DNA from 4 places in the Paenibacillus sp. FSL R7-0163 genome. Region 1 is predicted to be linked to each of the others. Evidence: riboswitches for the same ligand, from Rfam matches in the RefSeq annotation. Region 1 holds a riboswitch; each other region holds the start of a gene.
The links. A riboswitch is a leader RNA that binds a small molecule or an ion and turns the genes downstream of it on or off. The one in region 1 is predicted to bind cobalamin.
Positions count from the first base shown of each region.

Region 2: linked by a shared signal. The riboswitch ahead of metE (5-methyltetrahydropteroyltriglutamate--homocysteine S-methyltransferase) and the one ahead of NST45_RS22740 (DUF4430 domain-containing protein) in region 1 are both predicted to bind cobalamin.
Region 3: linked by a shared signal. The riboswitch ahead of NST45_RS23395 (S-layer homology domain-containing protein) and the one ahead of NST45_RS22740 (DUF4430 domain-containing protein) in region 1 are both predicted to bind cobalamin.
Region 4: linked by a shared signal. The riboswitch ahead of NST45_RS24805 (anaerobic ribonucleoside triphosphate reductase) and the one ahead of NST45_RS22740 (DUF4430 domain-containing protein) in region 1 are both predicted to bind cobalamin.

Region 1 is NZ_CP150224.1:5,154,597-5,160,813, forward strand. It holds gene NST45_RS22740 (DUF4430 domain-containing protein) at 21-2,585, opposite strand; cobalamin riboswitch at 2,755-2,958, opposite strand; gene NST45_RS22745 (glycosyltransferase) at 3,086-6,085, opposite strand; gene NST45_RS22750 (hypothetical protein) at 6,082-6,217, opposite strand, start outside.
Region 2 is NZ_CP150224.1:1,233,604-1,239,820, reverse strand. It holds gene metE (5-methyltetrahydropteroyltriglutamate--homocysteine S-methyltransferase) at 1-2,163, opposite strand, end outside; cobalamin riboswitch at 2,318-2,524, opposite strand; gene NST45_RS05290 (undecaprenyl-diphosphate phosphatase) at 2,624-3,484, opposite strand; gene NST45_RS05285 (DedA family protein) at 3,535-4,158, opposite strand; gene NST45_RS05280 (FtsX-like permease family protein) at 4,177-6,126, opposite strand; gene NST45_RS05275 (ABC transporter ATP-binding protein) at 6,101-6,217, opposite strand, start outside.
Region 3 is NZ_CP150224.1:5,319,761-5,325,977, reverse strand. It holds gene arcC (carbamate kinase) at 1-11, shown strand, start outside; gene NST45_RS23410 (hypothetical protein) at 204-785, shown strand; gene NST45_RS23405 (hypothetical protein) at 806-1,099, shown strand; gene NST45_RS23400 (cellulase family glycosylhydrolase) at 1,170-2,891, opposite strand; cobalamin riboswitch at 3,234-3,435, shown strand; gene NST45_RS23395 (S-layer homology domain-containing protein) at 3,599-6,217, shown strand, end outside.
Region 4 is NZ_CP150224.1:5,642,370-5,648,586, forward strand. It holds gene NST45_RS24790 (undecaprenyl-diphosphate phosphatase) at 33-836, opposite strand; tRNA gene NST45_RS24795 (tRNA-Thr) at 1,559-1,630, opposite strand; gene NST45_RS24800 (MTH1187 family thiamine-binding protein) at 1,725-2,033, opposite strand; cobalamin riboswitch at 2,412-2,647, shown strand; gene NST45_RS24805 (anaerobic ribonucleoside triphosphate reductase) at 2,889-4,874, shown strand; gene nrdG (anaerobic ribonucleoside-triphosphate reductase activating protein) at 4,871-5,386, shown strand; gene NST45_RS24815 (ribonucleoside-diphosphate reductase subunit alpha) at 5,442-6,217, shown strand, end outside.

The sequences.
Region 1 (6,217 bases):
CGCCTAATCAATCCTCTTCCTTATTCTCCAGAGGTATAGTACCAATATAAAGTATCACCGTTCTGCAAAATATAGCTGTCTGCACTTATGCTTGGATCAGCATCCCGGTTCGTTTTATACTTCCATCCGCTGCTTGGGCCTCCGTCAAATTCAGCCAACCCGTCAATAGACTTCACGTAGATGCTTCCAGCGTTGCCGGATGATACTACCTTAGTGCCTAATTGACTGACTAGTAAGCTATAAGCCGTTTCGCCCTCTTTTAGAGCTACTGTTGTACTGGCTAGGATGGTTCCCTTCCGGCTATCTCCAATTACTGAAAGGGTAGCGGTAGCTTTAGCTGGAGCAATAACAGACGATCCAACAGTCAGAGACTGAGTATAACGCGCTACGCTCGGTACGCTGTCTTTAACATAACCGGTAACAGTCATTGTATAGCTATTTGCCGGGAGACCCCCCTCAATAACAGCTACACCTTGTTCATTCGTGATTACCTTCTTATCACCAATCGAAACCTGCACACCTGCAGCTGGTGAGGTAACCGGATCAGAAGTGAAGCTGTCCTGATTCCACACCCACTTTTTCTGGGAAACCTTTACGGTAAAAACTTCATCAGCTTTTGGCTGCGTTGGGGAAAGCGCCACAGAATCTACAACCTGTGTATTTTCTCCTGCATAATAGACAAGCACACGATCGGATTCCTGTAGTTCGAACACATCCATACCCACACTTGGATATATCCACTCTCCGCCGCGTGATACCACGAAGCTCCACCATCCGTCGTAAGTACCTTGCGAAACTCCATGGATACCTGATACAAAGTTGCCATAAGACGATTTGGTGATATCTACTTTAAAATCATCGGTAGACCCTAGTTGTTGCAACGCTTCAAGGGCATTGGAGGCTTTCAAAGTCCCTTCACTAATCAACCCTTCCGGGCCTTCAACGGTTAGCGAAGCTGTTACATTCTTAGAAATCACTTTTAGAGCTTTTGTATATTTAGCAATCGTTGGGGCTTTGCCTTCACGGTAGCCAGTTACAGTCAGTTTATAGTCACCTGCGGGCACATTTCCTGAGAATACGGCCTCACCTTTAGCATTCGTCGTTACCGTGTGAACTCCAATTTGGACCTGAACACCCGCAGCTTTTGCAGTTACAGGAGAGGAAGTGTTCGTAGCAGCGTCCCATTTCCACGTCTTACTAGTTACAGTGACGGTAAAAGAATCGCCCTCTTTAAGATTTGCTTTGGAAAGCGTAACGGAATCCACAAGCTTAGTGTCATCTCCGGCATAATAAACCAGTACCTGATCTGAATCTTTAAGTACAAAATCACTCATACCTACATCGGGATTAATCCATTTTCCGTCACGCGATACAACATACATCCATCCGTCATAACCACCAAAGCTTCCAGCAACAATATTTCCGATGCCAGTCACATAATTGCCCGAAGGATTCGTGATCGGCAAGTTCGTTTGAAGCGCCAGCTTCTCTAACGCTCCAAGTGCGTTGCCAGCATAGGCGTACCCTTGTGCCAACGTGGCCTGTGGCCCCTCAATCGTTACAGGGGCGTAGATTAGTGAGCTCTGAATGGAGGACTTGGAAAAATCGTATAGCTTATTGTTGCTTCCTTTATACAGCAAATTATAGGCAACCAGCGCCTGAAGCCCTTGCTCTGTCGCCAGAACATTACTGCTTCCACCACGGCTATGGGTGAAGCTACCATCAGCTAGACGATAGCTGAGCAGGTTCTCCATTAGATCCACTTTGTTTTTGGTGTATTCTAATCCACTAGGATCAACTCCAAAGGATGTGAGTCCAAGGATTGCTTGTGCACTACTTTCAGCACTGTCACCGTAACCCCCATGGCTATCTTGAGCTGCGGATAACCAGGCTACGGCTTGTAGCCCTGCTAAGTAGGCTTCGGGATTATTTTTATGTGCCGCCAGAGCCGTCAAGGTTATCGCTGTCATATCAGGCTCACTTGTGCCTGAGGTTAGTGCAAAGCCCCCATCTGGATTTTGTTTGGAGAGAATCTCCGTAAGGAGCTTATCCGCCGTCCATTTCGCGTCACTTGGGATATTATATTTACCAGAATCCAGCGCAAGTAAAGCATATACCGGATTATTAAGCGTCTGTTCACTGAGCTTGCTGTTATTATAAATTTTCTCAATCAGATTATAGCCAGGAGTTGATCCATTACCAGCAAAGCTAGTAGGATCTGCACCAATCGCTCTCACTGCGAGCACGATTCGAGCATAATCGGTGACATTGGCAAAATTCCCAGCTGCCTCTTTTACTTTTTTCTCAAGCTCTGAATGGTAACTAGCTGGCAGCTTGTACCCTGCTTGCGCTAAGCCAATGGCTTGCCAATCTGATTGTACGCCACCTTTCAAGAGATATTCTGCAGCCGCATAAGTCGCATCCGCAACATTAATCCACTCCGCAGCAGTTGCCTCCAGACCGGCGCCAGCGCTCGCTTCTGCAAATATTTGTCCTGCCGGAGCAAGAGATGTTCCTAGAATTGAAATGACCATGAATAAGGCCAGCCCAAGTGCTACAAACTTGGAAGACATGATTTTCTTCATTGTTTAACCTCTTTCTGTATAAGAATGGGTACTGCTGGGAATAAGACGCATAACATAAAGACCGCCCCTTTGGAGGGCGGTCAGGGAAGATTACAAATCGAGGCTGCGGCGCTTGCTTCCTGCCGATAGTCCATCTGTATATGTTCCACATTCTTACCCCACGAAGAATAGAAACGCTCACAAAAAAGGCAGGTCTCCTGGCTAATGCTTCATCGCTGTTCTTCACCTTCCCACCCTACCTTCAGGGCAGTGGCTTATAGAAGAAAAACTCCGCACATACAGTGGCGGGACCGCGCCGGACTCATGCACCGGACTTCCCTTTTAAGCAGACGACTAGATTGATAGAGTCTGCACCTTTTCCAGTATGTAGTATCTTATTTTGACATCCATAATCATATCTATTAATACATAGCATGTCTATAGAAAAGCTTAGTATGGGCAGCAAAAAAATGAACAGCAATACACCACCTGCCGGTAGGTGTTGCTGTTCAGAAAGCTTGTTATTCGGCTGTTCCTTCCGGACTTGCAGTTGGGGAAGGTTCAGCACTTGAATCAGAAGCTGGTGGAATATTAGGGTCGGGATCTACGATCAATGTAAATCTTCCGGCTTTAATCATACTTTTCTCTAGAATTGTCGCTCCAGGCTCCAATGTAACCTCAACCTGATAGGAAGGTTGTTCCCCTTCAGTCACAGCTGTTGCGGAAGGCAACCCAGTGCTGTCCTCAGTATCAGAGGAAGGCGTAGGAGACGGAGAAGCATCAGCTACAGCGTTAGTAGCGTCTGCACCTTCTGCTGTTCCTCCAGTAGTGCCAGCGGCATCTGACTCGTCGTCAGCGGCGTTTCCCTCATCCGTCCCATCCGTTGACGGCACTGGACAAGTCCCATTCGTAGCAGCGACCTTAAAGCTTTTATCTATCTCTGTAGACGAAGACATTAAACTAATCTCAGTCGGTTGAAACTGCACACAGTCATCTGCACTTGCGAAGGTGAACACCAATATGCTGCTCCCCTTATCTCCTTCGACGCTCTGATCCTTCAAGTATACTGAAGCCGGAGGCAGCACATTGCCTGCACTCTGAACAGGGGTCGGCTCAGGGCTTGTCCCCGGCAGAGCCGTCTTCGTATCATCCGGACGCAACATACTGAATACGATAATTGCAATAATCACCAGAATACCCGTAATGGAGCCGGAGATTAAGAGTCGAAATCGGCTGCGGCTGATCCAGCGCGCCAGCGGGGAAGCCAGTTGGGAGCGGGCTTCATTGTACACATTTTGCAGAGCAGGCCGAGCTGCCGCGACATAGTTCTTTCGGAATTCCCGATTCTTGAACGCTTCACGATCACTGCTCAGGAAATACTTCAGAATCGCCTTACGGTAACCCGGTTGCAGCTTTTTATTCGAAACCGTAAATAAAGGATTGCCTTGCGACCAAGCAAAAAACCGATAGATGATTTCTTTGTCGGAACCGGCTTTACGCTTTAACAGCTCCAGAAGCGCATCGTAATCCAGCGGACCCCCTTCACGCTGAGTTGTATAGTAGAAGGCTAGCGGAAGCCGTTCAAAGGGTTCCAGAACACGCGCCTCTTTTAGCAAACGACGACCCAGTAGCTGCACATCGTCTAGTTCCTGCGGAGACAATCCTGCAAAAATCTCCTCATTCGGCTTTTCTTCACCAAACCAGCGGTAAGCTGCACGCAGCGCATTCTCTTTCTGCTTGCTAATCCTATCCAGTGGCGGCTGCCAATCGACAACATTACCATAACGTAAAAAAACTACCTCCAGAAGCTCCTCCTGCGTCATATCGGAAAGCGATAAGCGATTCAGTAAGAATCTATCTGCTGAAGCAGCAAGATCCTGCATTAGGGAGAGTGCCTTAGGAGCAACTCCTGTTCCTTTGCGGCGATCTTTTTCTGCCTTATCTACAATTTCATGAATTTCCGCTACAGAAGCCACCGGATCATGTTCCAGCTGGAGCTTTTCAAGCAAATAATCCTTCACAGCATTTTGAGCAAAAGACTGCTCTAACGCCACTGGCAGGAACCGCCCCCAATGGAGTACAAAGCTCAGTATATCCGCAGATCTGGACGCCGCAGCTAGTCTTGATTCCATATAAGGCTCAAGTAGCTGCTTACGGAAATATGTTTCAGACATCACGCGCTGGAAGTAGGCTGCACTTAACTCATCATTACTCTCAATGATCCCGTAAGCGGCACTCAAGATATCCTTGCGGCCCGCTTCCACACTATGAAGCATCCCATTGATGAAATAATCCACGATTCTGACCCTGTAATTGTGATCCTTAAGTACAAAATACTCCTTAAAACATTCCATAATCGCCGGATCTGGCACATTCCTTTGCCGAATCAGATCAAATTCCCGGTCGAACCGTTCTAAGAAAATATCGTTCAAGCGGATTCTAGAATGAATTGCACCGTCTGGTTTAAGGTAAGAGAGCAAACCACTTAGCACCGCACTCTTATTCTCCGTATATAAATGCTCGTTCCCTTGCTCAATCTCATAAAATATAGCCAGCTCATTATAGAAAGCAAGGGATAGCTTATGCTCAGGACTCTCTCCACGCAGAATCTGATCGGCGAAGCTTACAAAGTCGTTAATATCTCCTGGATTCAGCAGTAACAGCTTCCACACCAAATCAGCATAAGGCTGGCGGGACTCACCAAAATCGACATTTCCCATCCGTCTGGAAGCCAAATCGAAGGTATAATCCTTCTCAATACTGCGATCACCGGGACGCAGCGAACCTTTTTCCACAAAGCTAAGATGTATATATTTACGGCTTTTCGGTTCATTCGCATACGTAATCACGCCTAATCTACGGCGGAATTCATACGGCAGCACGCTATACAGAATTTCTGTAAGCTCCACCGCCCGCGCGGACAACTCCGTGATAGGTACGTTTAGAGCCACGTAGATTTTTTTCTTACCTGCTACAGAGAGCATCACAGCTTGCAATAACGCCTTGAATATCCCTTCATCAATCCCTAACAAGCGTAAGCCTGCGATTGGGTCAGGGCTGCGGTCTGTGCGAACAACTGGAATAGAGGGCAGCTCCGGCAAAGTTCCACCAAGCTCTCCAGTATAACTCTCTGCAAAATCAGCATGCAGCCAGTCCCCATAGCTCTGGACAATTTCTTCGGAACGTGAAGCAGGAACTACATAGTTATGTGCAAAAAAGGCGCTTCGTTGGCCTGTGAAATCGGCCGCTTGATAACGACTAAGCCCAATAACTGTATCCCCGTTCTCGGCATGAAATAGGTGCAGCGCACCAGGATATGCAGCCTCATCCTTCTCCCCACGCGCGGTCAACTCCGCAGGAGCATCGTAGAGGCAGAAGGGATGAAGGATTTTTTTCACAAAATTATTGTCTAGACTATCTGATTTCGCTACCGTATCGTAGCCTTCTGTGGAACGAAACACTCCGCGACGTTCGCGGGTATACATCTGTTGGGCGATTGTTGACCCTGAGAAACCATTCACGGGCCGTCGCTCCCCTCAATATACTTCAGCTTATGCAGCAGCCAAATAAAAGGCTCGTCTACACGAATCGGGCTTACTACACCCTCAATCTTTTGATTCACAGGATTGCTGCCCAACGCAGATACTGCAAAA
Region 2 (6,217 bases), 2.9 Mb from region 1:
CACCCGCAGCGCACGATCGATATTCGCAGTCATTTCTTCGACAGCTGGAACCCGCGGGCTATGGATGTCGTACACTCCAAGACCGATTCCTTTATCATAGGCTTGCTCCTCAAAGCTGATAATCAGCTCACCATGGCTACGTGAAGTCTCAATGGAGATTACATCAGCATCCATAGCCGATATTGAATCGATCATGTCATTAAATTCGCTGTAGCACATATGCGTATGAATTTGTGTCGTAGCCTTCACATGGTTCGTGGCAACACGGAACGACTTCACTGCCCAGTTCAGGTAATGCTCACGGTCTTCTGCCTTTAGCGGAAGTCCTTCACGAATAGCCGGCTCATCCACTTGAATCATTTCGATGCCTGCATCTTCCAACGCTTTTACTTCATGGCGAAGGGCAAGAGCAATTTGATTGGCTACCTCTTCCCGGCTGAGATCATCACGTACAAATGACCAATTGAGGATAGTAACAGGGCCCGTCAACATTCCTTTAACCGGAAGCTTCGTCAACGATTGTGCATAGACGCTTTCTTTAACAGTCATAGGCTGTATAAATGCAATATCCGCGTAGATCACCGGCGGCTTAACGCAACGGGAACCGTAGGATTGAACCCAGCCATTACTAGTAAACAAGTATCCATCCAGCTTTTCTCCGAAAAACTCCACCATATCTGTACGCTCGAACTCGCCGTGGACCAGAACATCCAGACCTAGCTTTTCTTGGAAGGTAATTGCATCCGCGATCTGCTCACGAACAAATCCATCATAACGCTCCTGATTCCAGACCCCTTTACGCCATTTCAATCTCGCCTGGCGCACTTCGACTGTCTGCGGAAAGCTACCAATTGTAGTGGTTGGCAGAAGTGGAAGCTGCCATTTCTCTTGCTGCACCTTTAAGCGCTCAGCAAAAGGCAGACTGCGTTGGTCTGGTAGAGCTGCAAGTGCAAGCACTTGCTCCGCCACATCCTTACGGCCACGCTCAGGTAGTGCGCGGAACGCTGCAATAGCTTCACGACTAGCGGCCAGCGCTGCTTGAGAAGCTTCTCCTTTATCTGCGACGGCTGCTCCGAGCAGACTAAGCTCTTTAAGCTTCTCATCGGCAAAGGCTAACGCATTCTTAACTGTCGCCTTCAGCTTCACTTCACCTTGAACGGTGACTGGGACATGCAGCAGACTGCAAGAAGGCTGAAGAATAAGACGATCAAGCGGTACATGAACGCTGAGCTTTTCTACCAGTTGCAGCTTGGCGTCTAAATCGGAACGCCAAATGTTCCGTCCATCAATAATTCCGGCACCCAGCCATTTGTCCTTCGGCCAGCCAAGACGTTCGATGGAAGCCAGATTCGTTCCACCATCGTGCACAAAGTCAAGACCCAAGCCTTGAACAGGCAGCTCTAGCAGTGCCTCCAGCGGCTCAGCAGCTTCAAAATACGTCTGTAAAATAATATTCAAGCCCGGCACGGAGCCGGCAATGTCTGTGTATATCGAGTTAAGCAGTGTTAATTCTTCTTTACTTATGCCTGTAACAATCGCTGGCTCATCGATTTGTACCCAGCTTACCCCTTCTTGCTTCAGTTCCTGTAGCAGTTGAACATAGACTGGAACAAAACGTGCAGCAATCTTGGCGATATCTGCCGCTGCGTAACCTTTGGACAGCTTAAGGAAGGTATACAGACCTAAAAGTACCGGTTTACCTTCAATCCCTGCCTGCGATTTAGCAAAACGATAAGCCGCTAGAGGTTTGTTTTCAGTCAGGCGTGGTGTTTGTGTGCCGATCTCTGGAACGATATAGTGATAGTTCGTATTGAACCATTTGGTCATCTCGCAGGCAGTAGCCTCAGCATTACCACGGGCCATTGCAAAATAAAGATCAAGCCCGATGTCGCCGCCATCATACGCATACCGTGGAGGTACGATTCCAAACATAACAGCCGCATCCAACACATGATCATAAAATGTAAAATCATTTACCGGAATAAGCTCAATTCCTGCTTCTTGCTGGGTCTTCAAATGCTGCAGCTGGATTGCTGCCATTTCGGAGCGGAATTGCTCCTCATTTATTTTCCCCTGCCAGAATGCCTCCAGTGCCTTTTTCCATTCGCGGTTCTTTCCGATTCTCGGATATCCAAGATTGCTTACTTTTACCTTATTCGTCATTTCGATACACTCCCTCTTCAATCTCTTATTTCAAACTCCAAAACTACTTGCTTTCCTATAAAAAAGAGCGCCCTTCCCTAAAAAAGTCAAAGGGAAAGACGCCCATGATATACCCATGGTTAACGTCTAACACCTCCCTATCTTCCGTAGGTGAAGCAGTGCTGTTGAAACAGGCAGGTCTCCTGGCTAGCGGCGTCAACATCTTGAGCAGTCTTCCCAGCAGTAGTAAATTGCCAGTGACCTCTGTTGCTCGAGATTCTTCCGTTACAGTGGCGGGACCGCATCGGCTTCGAACCGAATTTCCCTATTAAGCCTACCGAATTACTATTTTCCGGTCAGCACCTGTCTCCGATATCATTCATCATTTGAGTGTCTTAATCTGATGTCATCATACGTGAAAGCCCCAGCAATCTGCAATAGATTACTGGGGCTTCTGTTATATCGATTCCTTATAACGGACTTAGAAAAATACGAAATATACTACAGCAGCAAGAATTATACGGTATATAGCAAACGGTAAGAGCTTGATACGATTGATCAGTTTTAAGAAGAAACGCATCGATAACAGCGCAAATAGGAAGGCACTAATAAAGCCTGCAATAAAAAACGGCAGCGCGTCCATGGTGAAATATTGCCAGTTCTTCATCAGTGACAACAGACTGGCACCTGCCATGATGGGTACTGCCATAATAAACGTAAAATCAGCAGCGGCACGATGGCTCATCCCGAGGATTACGCCACCAGAAATCGTCGAGCCCGAGCGTGAAAATCCAGGCCATAACGAAAAACACTGTACAAGACCTACACCAAGTGCCTGTTTGTATGTAATCTGATCTACACTCTCAGTTCTGATCTTCTTCGGCCCAAACAGATCCGCAATAATCATTAATATAGCCCCGATCACTAGACCAATTAACACCGTTGAGGTAGAGAATAAATGCTCATCAATATAATCATTAAACAGAACACCTAACACACCTGCAGGCACTAACCCTACCAGAACCTGTGTCAGCTTGAGGTGCCCGCCCTGCTCTAACTGCGGTAGCTTCTCTGTTACAGGATCCAACTGCTTACGGCTGAAACGCCTTAAGCCCAACAGATCAATGAATCGATTTCTAAAAATCACAACAACCGCTAATATAGAACCCAGTTGAATAACTATTTTGAAGGTATTTGCCGTATATTGTCCAAATAACTCCTGTGATTTCAGCCACATATCATCAACAATAATCATATGACCCGTGGAGGATACTGGAGCAAATTCGGTTAAACCTTCAACAAGCCCCAAAATAATGGCTTTAATAATCGTTAATAGCTCCATGTGTTTCCCTCCTTTTTAATAGTCATTTCTATTATCAGTCCTCCACCCGCTTAGCCCTCAGTGTTCATTCTCCGGCTGCGTTTGCGGAAGTACAGAAACCCAAGAATAACTAATCCGCCAGCAATTAGTACATAGACCACATTGGAGTACACATCCATGTACATGGCAATGTCTTCCCAGGATTCGCCCAAAGCCGCGCCAATAAGCACAAGCAGCAAATTCCATCCCAATGTGCCAATCGTTGTGAAGATCATAAATACTCCAAATTTCATACCTGACATTCCCGCCGGAATCGAAATCAGACTGCGGACCAGAGGAACCATCCGACAAAACAATACAGTCCAATAGCCATATTTATCAAACCAGGCGTCAGCCTTGTGGATATCTTTTTTAGTGACGCGAATTAGGCCCCCCCAGCGTTCAACCAGTTTCTCTAACCGGCTCACATCCAATAATCGGCCAATATAATAGAGAATTACTGCACCCAGTAGTGATCCAGCAGTGGCAGCAATGATTACACCAGGGATCGTTAAGCTCGTCGTAGTGGTCATAAATCCTCCAAAGGGCAGGATCACTTCTGAAGGAATTGGTGGAAATATATTTTCAAAGGCCAGCATCAGAAAAATACCGAAGTAACCAAACTGCTCCATAAAATCTGTAATCCATGCTTGCATTCTTGTTACCCCCATTTCTCATATCAAGTTCTTCTTCAGGTTGCGTAAATAGCGGCTGCGAATAAAAAAGAAGTATAGTCCTTGAACAGCCAAATATCCGAGTAACACCGCGCCTGTCTCCGTTGCGATAGATAAGTAGAACAACCGTTGAAGCGCAATAAAGGCAAACACACTGTGTAAAATAGCTATTCCGACCGGCACAAAAAACAATAGAGCGAGCTGAATTGTGACTATTCGATTGAGTTCTTTATCCGTAAGCCCCATCTTGGACAAAGTGGAATATTGATTGCGATCATGATCAAGATCGGTATATAACCGGAAGTAAAGAAAGCTGCCTGCCGCGATAAAAAAGACAGTACCCACCAGCAATGAAGCAAAAAGCATTGTGTTATACAATGTTTTCTGAAGCTCAAACAGCGTGCCGCTGATCACAATCGCATACGGAGAATCACTTTCATAGGACTGTTTGCCTTTATGGGCAAGATCATCTGCGATACCTACCGTCTGTGGAAAATCCTCTACATAAAAACCTGTATAAAGATCCGTCTGCACGGGATCAATAGCGCTGTAGAGCTCATCACTGATCACGACACCACTAAAATCCCCGCCATCTCTACCATCCAGCTCCGGCAATAAATATTCAGCAATGGGGACTTGCGCGGTATAACCTATTTCTTTAATGGCAAGTCCTTGCTGCAAGGAATAGACCGCTTTTACTCTGCCTTCTGTTAAACTGCGATCCCGCTGTGAACCAATCATCACCAGACCTTCGTTGCCCACCAGAGCACGCTCAGCCGTTGTGAAACCTGCACGCTGCAGGGCGAGATTATAATCACTAAAAGCAATCAAGGGAAGGCGTAAAGTGCGATCGGGTCCAGTCTGAGCTTCGACCTCAGCATATTTAATCGGGATACTAAGCGCTTCATAAGGGAGTCCGTGCGTCTTGAGCTCTTCCTTAATTTCGTTCAGATGCTGATCAAAGGGTTCATCCGCCTGATTTCCTTTAGCTACATAACCCACTGCTGCAGGATAATCCAATTTCAGCTCTCTGGAAAGTGTATGTATCGATGCAAATACCCCTACTGAAGTGAAGGAGACTGCGGATACAATCGTCACCATAAAAAACATTCGGCCATTCTCTTTCCAGCGGTAGGACAAGCCCGATAAAGTGATGATATTCGTACGATGCCAATACAAGCGCCGAATGTCCTTAAGCAGCTTAACCACACAAATACTTAGCTGGGTATAAAAGAGATACGTCCCGATAACCGTAATTGCAACGACCGGAAACATGACTTTCTCTACGGAAGCAGCTTTTGCAGTAGCCGCCAAATAATAACCACTAATCAGCAATACAGCAGTAATAATAGATAATACAAAGGATACTTTGGGTTCTTCTTCTGCCTTACGCTCTCCCTGAAACAGACGCATCAGTGACTCATTGCCGATAAAAACAAAGGTGCAAAGCGATATCAGAAAAAACAATAACACGAAGCTGCAGATCGTAAGCACAAGTGCCTGCCATGGGAGATGAAAGGTTAACAGGGGAATTCCCAAAAAAGTGGATCCGATCATCAGAAATAATTTGCCCAGAAGTAACCCGAGAAGGGTACCCGTCAGGATGGCAGAGGTGCCGATCATCATATTTTCCAGAAAAACCATGGTGTTTAGCTGTCTCTTCGTCATTCCATGCATCAATAAAATTCCGAACTCCATCTTCCGCGACTGCAGGAAGGATCCAACGGATACGAGCACGAACAAAGAACAAAAGACATAAATAATTGCCTCTGCCACCATCATCGTATGAGCCGCCGTACTATAAATTAAGCTCTTTGAAATATCCGGATGGTAAATAAACAAAGCGCACACGAAAAAGATCATCACCGAAAAAGCACTGACGACAAAATAAGCGGCATATTTGCGTTTATTACGTGTTACATTCCTATAAGCGAATTGCCGAAAGGTCATGGCTGGTTCCCCCAAGCAGAGACAACATATCAATAATACTTTGGAAGAAAGCGCCTCTATTACTGCCTTTGTACATTTCACTATAGAAACG
Region 3 (6,217 bases), 170 kb from region 1:
TTGTAAATTAATATGATCTTATTTATCTCATCATTTCATGGAGACCGCCACTGATCTAAATCAGGGCGGTTTTTTGACATGTTCATGAATTGTTACTCAACTGCTGCTTTCAGATGGCCATATTCTGGTGAATAAAAGGAAGATAAGAGGTAAAACTATGTCCACTATATAAAAAAGAATACATTAAAATGCGGGGGTAAAAGATGAGATCGAATAAAGGAACAACACAACGTTTTACCAGGGCTACAATTCTTTGTTGTATTTGTGCATGTACGGTATTGTTAAGTGGATGCACTAAAGCAGCGGATGAGACTCAAGTGGCTACTCCAACGGCTCAAGTAGAAACCACAGCACCTTCTGCAGAAGCTACTACACCTGCGCCTACGAATAACGCAACAGAACAACCCATGACATCTGCGTCACCCGGTTCAAATACTGGGGAACTTCCAGAGGGAGTGAGCATTCAGAGAGTTATCAAGGATGTTTCGTTAAAAGATAGCTATCATAAAAAGGTTGAACTGTTAAGCGACGGTGGCAAGCGGGTTACCATTACAGATCCGAATCAAAAGATTGTTTTGCAGCAGATTGAATATGACGGAAGGATCACTGCGGTTAAGGATAAACAGATTACCGTTCAAGTGGAGGGCGGTAAAGAGCAAACCTTAACGATTCCTGATCATATAGTCATTGAAGATGAAGACAAGCTCGGATTAAATAATGGCGTTGAAATCGAGTGGACGGTAAATGCAGACGGACAAATCGAAAGCGTGGAACTGGACGATTAAAAATTTACCGAGGTGACTGGATGAAATTTCTAATCGTACTTGGTAGTATTATTGTTCCCATTGTCATGCTGATGTTACAAGGTAAATCGATAAAGTGGCGTATGGTATTTAATGTTGCTTCGGTCTTAAGTGCGATTATCTTTGGAAATATTTCCGCTTTGGCGATTTACGAAATATTAAGGGATCATGCTGTATTTATGACCTCGATCCATGCGATATTTTTAAATCCAATGTTTCTTATTACCGGAGCCTATCTTGGCGTTTATTTAATTTATCGGTTGATGATAATTTCGTATGACGAGGTTTATATGTGATGGGTACAATACAAATAGGGGTGTTCCCGCGTAGGGACACCCCTATTTGTATTGTTAACAGGACAGATGCTTAAGAGGACTTTCCTACAACGTTTGCTCCGCTCTTCGTGATCTTGTAGGTGATGATATCACCATTCCAGAAGTGGAATTTTAGGATAACCTCGCCGTCTTTAACATCTTTAAAGAACGCGGGAAGCAGCTTGATTTCTTTAGTGTTATAAGAAGGTGAGAAGGTATTGCCGAATTCCTTAAATGGAGTCCAGTCCTGCGGACCTGCATTGCCACCAGCGGTATATACAGCTTCCATTGTGGCAAGCTGGTTACCATTAAAGGTGGTCGGAATGGCAAAGGATTCAGTCGTGCCTTTTGCATCGCTTAATTTAGCTGTGTCATACACAATCACCTTAAGCCTCCACGCAACACCCTTGTTGAATTTCAGAGTCAGCACGGCATTTTCACCGTATTTTTGGGAAGCTGTGAGCTTTTTGAGTTGGCTGGCTTTGAGGATGAGCTCCTCACCATTTAATGTGTAATCTTTACCTTTGGTCAGATATTTTCCGTTGGCACTAATGGTGGTTAGCTTATTGCCGTTCAGGTTTAGCTTAACCTTGGTATCTTTGATTTGTGCACCTTTTTTTAGGTAGACCAAATCGCTTTCGGTGCTGGAGGAACGCTCCTTCAGACCAGACATTAATACATTGTGGAGTTCAGGATCAGACCACTTATAAGTTTTACGGTTGAAATGCTGCCCGTTATCCCAGAGCATGGAAGTCATTTTCTTTTCTTTCAAATAATAAGTCAGATACTCGAAGAATTTAAGCTTCTCGCCCTGTTCAATCACACCCGTGTCTTTATCGAAACCTAATAAACCAAATTCGCCGACGATGACAGGGATGCCTTTAGCTACAAATGTATTGTAAACGTTATCAAAAGTTTGAGTGATATCGTTTTTTGTATCTTTTTCAAATGTGGTGTAGCCGGCAATGTTCACACTAAAAGGCCAGAAGCCATAGAAGTGAACGGTCGCAATAATATTCGGATCGTTTAGAGCCGTAATCGTCTTATAGAGATGATCCATTCTTGTTTGTGTAGGTGAAGACTCTAATGAAGGCAATACAAGTGGGCGGAGGTCGTTTTTCCCACCGGATTTCCGCACGATCTGATAGAAGGAGTTATTGAGTTCAGTAAGCATTTGCTCCATTTTTGCTTCGTCTGTGCTTCCACCATCGGTGAACCGAGGTTCATTTATGCTCTCGAACATCAGCTTATCGGATTTGTCCTTAAAGCGATCGGCAATTTGAGTCCAGGCTGCATTATAACGCGCCAGCGTTTCATCGTGTTTTTCTTCCATATGGCTTACCCATAGCCAGGAATCATGATGGACATTAATCATGACATAAAGCTTGGCGTCCAGTGCCCAGCCGACAACTTCTTCCACACGGTCGAGGTAGGCTTTTTCTAGGGTATAGTCTGGTGCCGCACCCATGTGAGTATCCCAGGTCACAGGAATCCGAATACTTTTATAGCCTTGAGCGGCGATCTTTTTAATAAGTTCTTGGGTCACACGAGGATTGCCCCAGGAGGTTTCGTCCTCACCTGTAGCATCTAAAGTATTACCGAGGTTCCATCCGGGCTGCATTTCGTCTACATAGGATTGGATCTTACTCTTTGGCGCTGCCTTAGCTTGTTGCTCATCCTTAGTTGCAGCTGCAGCCATGGATGAGAACAGAGAGAGCAGAAGAGCGGTGACAAGTGTCAATGATAAGAAGGATTTCTGGATTCGCGTAGTCATTGAATTCTCCTTTGTGAGATAAATTTAGGATGCTTGGACCTGGCTTTGACGCTGTACTTGGTGGTTAGATGAACACGAACACCTCCAATGTTATTTTTGTAAACGCTTTCTGAATATACCCTAACATAGAATTCACTCAGCGAGTACCTTACTAATTTGTGGCAAATTCATATAAGAATTAGTGATTTAAATTAATTTTCCCCACAGTTGGATAAAGAAATTATTTAAATATCCCTACTCGTAGAAATTGGTTATTCAATAGGATTATCTCTAGCTGCCCGTTATACAAAAAAGAAATATAACATGACAAAAGCATATATATTAGATATGATGAAGCATGAAAATTTAAAATTAGAAATAGGTGCCAACTATGATAGTTGCGGAAGTACAATCATAGATTGGTTAAATGGAAAGCGGGTGTGAATCCCGCGCGGTCCCGCCGCTGTGAAAGAGGAGTCCTTGCAAAATGCCACTGGGAAACTGGGAAGGCAGCAAGGGTGATGATACTTGAGCCAGAATATCTGCCTTTTTCTGTTACACCATCAAACTCTACGATCGATAGAGAGGTGCTTGAATAGTGTTGGCCATCTATTATTGTGGTTCACTATCTTAACCTCTTGACGTTTATGTTGAGTGGTTTTTTTGTGGTTATAAGAAAAGTTTATTCTGTTTTTTATCATAGGTATGAAGGGAAGGGTTATGGAAAAATGAAGAAAAATAAGTTTTTAGCGTGGTTACTTATTGTAGCTGTATTTATTACGACATTCTCTACAAGTGTAATCCCGGCTCAAGCAGATGGAGCAAGCTCTACCCTTAAAGGGTATGTATCTGTATCCGTAGAGAAATTCACCTTAGGCCAAGGGTATGTTAAGGAACCTATTAAAGTTCCGATTTATGAAGGCGATAATGGCGCATCTTTAATAACACGTGCGCTAGGAGATGGGAATTATAGATATTTAGGAAATATAGATAGTGGTTTTTATTTATCAGAAGTTAAAGATAGTGGCAGAAGCGAAGTCAATATTCCACAATATACTTTAGATATGATTTCAGCTGATGGGAATACAGTCGGCACTAAAGCAGACCCAGAGTGGTTAAGTCAGTTTGACTATACTTCCATGTCGGGTTGGATGTATGCAGTAAATAATGTGTTTCCTCCGTTTGGGATGACCGATTATAAGCCTCAAGACGGTGATATCATTCGAACTCAGTTCACCACTTATGGCTATGGTTCTGATCTTGGTGGCTGGGGAGAAATCCCAGTTCAACTTGCCAATAAGGATGCTTTAACTGCGGAAATCGCCGAGATTAACAGTGACCCTAATAAAGAAACTATTTTGGACAGACCAGTAGTACAATCGGCAGTTTATCAAGCCTATTCCGTGCTCGAAAATATGGCAAGCTCTCAAATAAGTGTAGATCATGCGCTTGTAGGGCTTAACCATGCATTAGATATAGAACCCCCTGTTATTACTGTAAGTGGCATACAAGATAAACAGGAAGTATCTAATAAAGAAATAAGCTTCAAAGTAGCTGTCACAGACAATGTATATAGTGACATCATTCCAGAAGTGAAGCTGAATGGTGTTACTTTATCACCTGCGAATGGGGAGTACAAAGCTTCTCTGAATTCAGGCAGTAATGCAATTACTGTAACGGCTCTTGACGGAGCTGGAAACAAAACAAATGTAACTTATCAAGTTACTTACAAACTGGAAACTACAGTTGCCGTCAAACAACAGTTAGATAAAAGCCTTGCCTATATTCTAAACACTGTAAAGAATCCGTCGTTTGGAACAGGTAGTGGAGAATGGTCGATCCTTTCTCTGGCACGGGCGAACTATACAGTACCTAACGGTTATTACGATCTTTATTACAACAATGTAGCAACGAAAATAGCATCGATCATTAAAGAGGATGGAAAACTCGACGCCAATAAAAGCACAGAGAATTCCAGAGCGATTCTTGGGCTTACCTCTATCGGAAAAGATATCACAAATGTTGCGGGATATGATCTGAGAAAAGCACTCGCTGATTATCAATATATCCAAAAGCAAGGCAATAATGGTCCGATTTTTGCTCTGATTGCGCTAGATAGCCATAACTATGAGATCCCAGTAGTTGATGGAGTTACAGAACAGACCACAAGAGAAAAACTAGTTCAGTACATTTTAGATAAAGAGGTTAAAAAAGGTACAGAAGAAGCTGGTGGCTGGGCATTAGGCGTAACCAAAGCCGATGTCGATATGACTGCGATGGCGATGCAAGCTCTTGCACCTTATTATGCAACCCGTGATGATGTAAAAGCTGCCGTGGATCGGGCCATCCAATGGCTGTCCGATAACCAAAACAATCAAGGCGGATTTACAAGCTGGGGAAGCACTAGCAGCGAAAGTATCTCGCAGGTAATTGTAGCCTTAACTGGTGTAGGCGTAGATCCGCACACGGACGCTAGATTTGTTAAAAGTGGAAATTCGCTTATTGATGCATTACTTAGCTTTGCTGCACCTGAGGGTGGATTTAAGCATATCCTCACAGGCAAAGTAGACAATATGGCAACGGACCAAGGTACGTATGCACTTGTGTCCTATGATCGTCTGATCAATCATAGCAGCCGTCTCTTTGATATGAATGATGTGCAATTAGAACAACCTACTACTGTTGTAGCCAAACAACAATTAAATAAAAGCCTTGCCTATATTCTAAACACTGTAAAGAATCCGTCGTTTGGTACAGGTAGTGGAGAATGGTCGATTCTATCTTTAGCACGGGCGAACTATACAGTACCTAACGGTTATTACGATCTTTATTACAACAATGTAGCAACGAAAATAGCATCGATCATTAAAGAGGATGGAAAACTCGACGCCAATAAAAGCACAGAGAATTCCAGAGCAATATTAGGACTTACCTCTATCGGAAAAGATATCACAAATGTTGCGGGATATGATCTGAGAAAAGCACTGGCTGATTATCAATATATCCAAAAGCAAGGCAATAATGGTCCGATTTTTGCTCTGATTGCGCTAGATAGCCATAACTATGAGATCCCTGTAGTTGATGGAGTTACAGAACAGACCACAAGAGAAAAACTAGTTCAGTATATTTTAGATAAAGAGGTTAAAAAAGGTACAGCAGAAGCTGGTGGCTGGGCATTAGGCGTAACCAAAGCAGATGTCGATATGACTGCGATGGCGATGCAAGCTCTTGCACCTTATTACGCAACCCGAGATGATGTAAAAGCCGCCGTGGATCGGGCCATCCAATGGCTGTCCGATAACCAAAACAATCAAGGCGGATTTACAAGCTGGGGAAGCACTAGCAGC
Region 4 (6,217 bases), 490 kb from region 1:
CTTTCCCATGATGTTCATATTGATTAATCCAATTACTGTATGACAATTAAATAGAAGAGAGCCGCTAAAACAAACCGGTATAGAGCAAACCACTCCAATCGAAGTCGCTTAATCAGTTTGATGAACGTCACTACTGCAATCATTGCCACAAGAAAGGATGTCGCAAAGCCAATTAACATTAGAAGTAAATCGTCAGAACTCAGCAAATCACGACTATCGTACAAATCCAACAAGCTTGCACCAAACATAACTGGCACAGAAATAAGGAATGTAAAATCTGCGGCGGCTTTTTGGCTAGTGCCAAGCAACAGGCCACCTGAAATTGTCGAACCTGATCTCGAAAATCCCGGCCATAACGCCAAGCATTGGAACAGACCAATTCCGAAAGCCTGTTTATAATTAATCCCATCGATAGTATCAGCGGTTTCAGTCCGCCTATTTCGCGCTGCAATGATCATCAACACGCCACCAACAACTAGACCGATCAAAACAGGGGTTGGGCCAAATAATTGGCTTTTTATTGTGTCCTTGAAGAGAAGATATAGGATTAATGCTGGTAACATAGCCAAAATCATATGAATGACATTTAATCCTTTGCTTTTGGAAAAATCCATTCTAATCATATTAACCCCAATTTCCAAATACCTTTTCCAATAAAGAATTAGAACTGCCATCACTGCACCCAACTGAATAACAATTTTAAAAGTTATTGCAGCATCTCCCTCAAAGCTAAGCAAATCGCCTGCTAAAATAAGGTGTCCAGTAGATGATACTGGTAAAAATTCAGTTAAGCCCTCTATTATGCCAAGTATTATTGCTTTAATTACGTCAGTCATCAGTGGATTGTCCCCTTTCGGAAATAAAATCATTTAATTTCCAGTATAAGGGAGACACGTAAACTTCCCCATCGATTAACCTAACAATATTCAATTCAGAATGACATAATTGTCACATTGCTCATTATTTCAGTCTTAAGGGGGCTTTGGTTTGCAAAACACAAAATATTAAGTATAATGTTACTGTCGAAACGCTAAGGCGTCTGTACAGGATGGCTACCTGGCACTGATGATGGCAGGCCAAGCGCTTTATAAAGTTTTCTTTATGTGTATTTATACTTTAGGAGCGTGGTTATCTATGAAAATTAATATTACCGCACATTTTAACATTGATATTACTTTATCTCTTCATCTGTTAGCCGTAGCCAGTCTTGCTTATGAACTCAGTTCACTGACGAGCTCGTGAAATTCGAGCGAAAAGTATCTGTACTAAGACACCTTGTGGTGTCTTTTTTATTTTTATAGTAATTACCATCTAACCGATCTGCCCCCGCAAGAAAAAAGCAGCTTATGCTGCTCCTCCTCCACCATCCTTCATTCTGATTGCTGTCAGCTTGCGACACGCCTTCCATCTGCTCGACAGTGACCACTAGTCATACCGTTTTCATTAGCGATTTCGCCATGTCTTATCTTTTAGAAGAATGGTAGAAGTCAGGGGATTCAATGAAAAATGACGCGGTCCCGAACCCTCGGAAATCCGCGCCACATATGGTTTTTTGGGATGCTGGTGAAGGGAATTGAACCCCCGGCCTACGCATTACGAGTGCGTTGCTCTACCCCTGAGCTACACCAGCTTAAAGCTGATTTTTCTGTCAAACAAAAAATATTATACAACTTTCAGCCAGAAACGCAAGCCTATTTCTCCCTGTTTTCCGCCCTCCTAAACTGCTAATCCACCTGTAGCTTACGCTCCACAGACTCTAACTTTCCACGGCTAGTGGAGGGTTTATCGCGGCGGTCGTCTATTTTAAGTGAGGTAGAGACACGTTCTGCACCTGCGGCAAAAGGAGACTCATGCAAAGCTTCTACCGCGGCAAAAATGCGTTGCAGAGGCCCTTCGATGATCGTCCCCATGGACGTAAGTTCATATGTAATCCCTTCTACTGTCTTCAGCACCCGCTGCATATCCGCAACATAGCTGCTAAGACTGGTACTGCCTGTTCCAATTGGAATAACTGTAACTTCAGCAATAGGCATGAGAATACCTCCTCGAAATTTTATAGTACCTATCTTCTTCCATTGTAACAATTCCACCGCTCTGTCACAAACTAAGCAAGATTATCCTCCCTTATCTCTTCTATTTCTTCTGATTACTCCAAAATATGACTTTGGGCTAAGAGTATTTTCTCATGCGCAAATTCTAGGGTCATCTGCACTATATTTATGGACTCTTTGTGGCATCTTTTCGGACAATTTATGAATCATTTCGCATCTCCCTGTGGATCAATTGTGGATTACTTATGGACAGCCTGTGGATCATTTGTGGAGTACCTTTAAAGAACCCGCTCCCCGCGCGGGTTTTCTAAAAAACTGTTTACAAACACAACATCTTGGGTTATTTTTATCTAACGACAACAAAATATAGTGGAGACAGGCGCTTTGATCCTTAACCGGATTTAGAGCTTAATAGGGAAGCGCGGTGAGAATCCGCTGCGGTCCCGCCACTGTAACCGGATGGCCTTCTTAAGCTTCTGGGAAGCTTGAGAATCCACATCTCCCGGCAGATGCCACTGAGGGTTAGGAACACCCTTGGGAAGGCGCCGAGAGATCCCACGGAAGCCAGGAGACCTACCTGTTTCGACGACACCAACTATTGATGCCTGCGAGGAACAGGGATGGTGTCCGCATGCGGTCATCTACGTAGAGACCTCTGCAAATATCCGTGTGGATATTTACATAACGCATCGGGCATTTTCTGCCATCCTCGGGTAGGGGATGCTTTTTTTATGTAATCAGAACAAATATACGACTGCTTATGGCAGTCCAACTTCCTATGGATATATGGATTTGATGATAGATGTTTTTCTTTTATACTGAGAGGAGAGCTGTACAATGACGTTGTTGGAGAGACAATTTAATGGAGTAGAAAATGCACGGGAAGTTCTTTTAGAAGAGCTCATTGATTTAGGCCGGGATATTATCGACAGTCGGGATATGGACCTATTGCGCGAGAATGCCAATTTGAATGGAGAGAGTTTCTCCGGTAAAATGAGCAAGTTCGGCAGTGAATATTCAAAATGGTACGCCCGCAATTTTACGATGCCGCCGCAGCTAGTGCAGGCTATTGATGATAATGTCGTCTATGTGCATGATCTGGATCAATACGCGATTGGAACGACGAACTGTATTTTTATCCCGTTTGATAAACTTCTCCGTGAAGGTTTCAATACCGGCAACGGCAGCGTTCGTCCTCCGAACTCAATAATGACTGCTATGTCTCTGGTAGCGATTATTTTCCAATCCCAGCAAAATGCTCAATATGGTGGTGTATCCGCCAATAAACTCGACTATGATCTGGCACCTTATGTAACCAAATCCTTCGCCAAGCTGTTCCGCAAGGGTCTGGATTATTTTGAAGAAGGACAAGCTGATGAATCTTTGGGCGAGATTACGATGAGCCGGACCGATCTGGCGGAGTTATATCCAAGAGCGTTCCGTTTTGCACTAAAGGAAACCGAAATCGAAACCCTGCAAGCGGCTGAAAGTATGGTACATAATCTGAATACCATGTCCAGCCGATCCGGTGGACAAATACCGTTTACCAGCATCAACTACGGTACTTGTACTTCACCAGAAGGTCAGCTTGTGATCAGTTCTCTGCTAACAGCAACTATGAACGGACTTGGCAGCGGAGAAACACCAGTGTTCCCGATTCAAATCTTCAAATGCAAGCAAGGAATCAATCAACAACAAGGCGATCCTAACTATGAACTGTTCCTAAAAGCGGCTGAATGTTCTGCGCGCAGACTATATCCAAACTTCGCTAATCTGGACGCTCCGCTCAACTTGCAGTATTATGATCCAAGTGATCCTGATACGGAGTTCGCTACAATGGGCTGCCGAACCCGAGTGCTCGGTGACCGTTTTGGTCGTAATCATTGCTCTGGAAAGGGCAACCTTTCCTTTAATACACTGAATCTGGTTCGGCTAGGTCTGGCACACGGCACAGTAACAGGCAGACGTACCATCGCAGACGAAGCTGGCTTCTATGAAGATCTAAATCATTATATGGATATTGCGCTGGAAGGACTTCTTCATCGGTTCCACATTCAAACCGCACAAAAAGCTAAAGCTTCCGATTTCATGATGCGAGAAGGCGTCTGGGAAGGCGGCGAGCATCTTGCACCTGATGACACTGTAGGCGATCTGCTAAAGCATGGCAGTCTGTCTCTTGGCTTCATCGGTATGGCGGAATGTATGAAAGCTATGTACGGCAAACACCATGGCGAGGATATGGAAGTTCATGCCAAGGCGCTGGCTATTGTGCGTCATATGCGGGACTATTGCGATCGGAAAAGTGAGGAACTGGATCTCAACATCACTCTGTTCGCAACTCCAGCAGAAGGTTTGTCCGGTAAATTCACAAAAGTTGACCGCAAGGTACTGGGTTCCATTCCGGGCGTAACCGACCGTGAATATTATACGAACTCTTTTCACATCCCTGTATACTTCGATCTGGGTGCTGCTCAGAAGATCAGCTTGGAAGCTCCTTTCCATGAATATTGCAATGCCGGGGCTATTTCTTATGTCGAATTAAACGGCAATGCCCGCAACAACCCATCGGCTTTTATCAAAATCATTAAATATGCGCTCGAACAACAGGTCAGCTATTTCAGCATTAACCATCCGATTGACCGCTGCTCCAGCTGTGGATACGAAGGCGTAATTGGGACAAACTGTCCTTCCTGCAACGCACATGAGAATGACGTGCACATCCGCCGTTTGCGCAGAGTTACAGGTTATTTAACCGGCGACTATCAGACCCGCTTTAATGCCGCCAAACAAGCTGAAGTACGGGATCGCGTTAAGCATCTATGAATATTTGCGGTTACTATCCGGAGTCGATTAACGAGGGAGAGGGCATGCGGGCCGTCCTCTTTCTCAGCGGCTGCCGCCATCGTTGCCCGGGATGTTTTAATCCCGAGACATGGAACTTTAAATATGGAGAAGTCTTCACCTTAGAACGACAACATGAAATTATTGCAGAAATCGCCGCTAACCCTTTGCTGGATGGTCTGACACTGGCAGGCGGCGATCCTTTTTTCTCAGCAGAAGAGTTGCTGGGGTTCATTCATGAGCTTCGCGCTGTACTGCCAGGCTTCTCAATCTGGATTTACAGTGGTTATACGTACGAAGAACTTACAGCCCTTCCCGGTACGCCGGAATGGGATCTACTTAAGCAGTGTCAGGTGTTAATAGATGGAAAATTTGTAGAAGAACTGAAAGATACTACGCTTCTCTACCGGGGAAGCTCCAACCAACGCATTATCGACATTCCGGCCAGCATGAACGGCTCGGAGGTCTTTCTGTGGCAGCCTGCTGCGCTATAATATATCAATTTTTGATATTGAAAATTAATTTGAAATAAGAAGGGATGAACTAACCATGCCGCAATTCGTAGTAAAACCGGATAATCGCCAACTGGCTTTTGATGAGAACCGTCTTTCCGTCTACGCTGACCGTATTCTGGAAGGTCTCGATCAACTAAATAAAGAAACTTTGCTGCGTGGAGTGAATTCCAAACTGCGTCGTGACTCGGTAAGCGGAGAAGAAATCAGCAACGCCTTCACCATGAGCGCTCTAGAGCTTGTAACAAAAGAAGAGCCTACCTGGAAGTTCGCAGCTGCCCGCGCCCTTCTGACAACCCTTTATAAAAAAGCTGCCGTTCATCGCCGCTACAAAGCTTATCCAGAAGAGCCTTACGGTGAATTGTATCCACTAATTACGGATCTCGTGAAAAAAGGAATCTATCGCGAAGAACTTCTAAGTCATTACACCAAAGAACAAATTATCGAACTAGGTGGGTGTATCGATTATACACGCGACCTTTTGTTTGACTATATCGGTCTGCTTACGCTATCCGACCGTTATTTGGCGCATGATTTTGACGGCCGTGTGATGGAGCTTCCACAAGAACGTTATATGATTATTGCCATGTACCTGATGCACCGTGAGCCAGCTGAGAAACGTCTTGAGCTTGTAAAAGAAGCTTATTGGGCTATGAGCAACATCTACATGACTGCTGCTACACCTACAATGTCTAATGCCGGCAAAAAGGTCGCTGGACAGCTATCCAGCTGCTTTATTGATACTGTAGACGATTCCCTAGAGGGTATCTTTGACTCCAATACAGACGTAGCACGTCTAAGCAAAATGGGTGG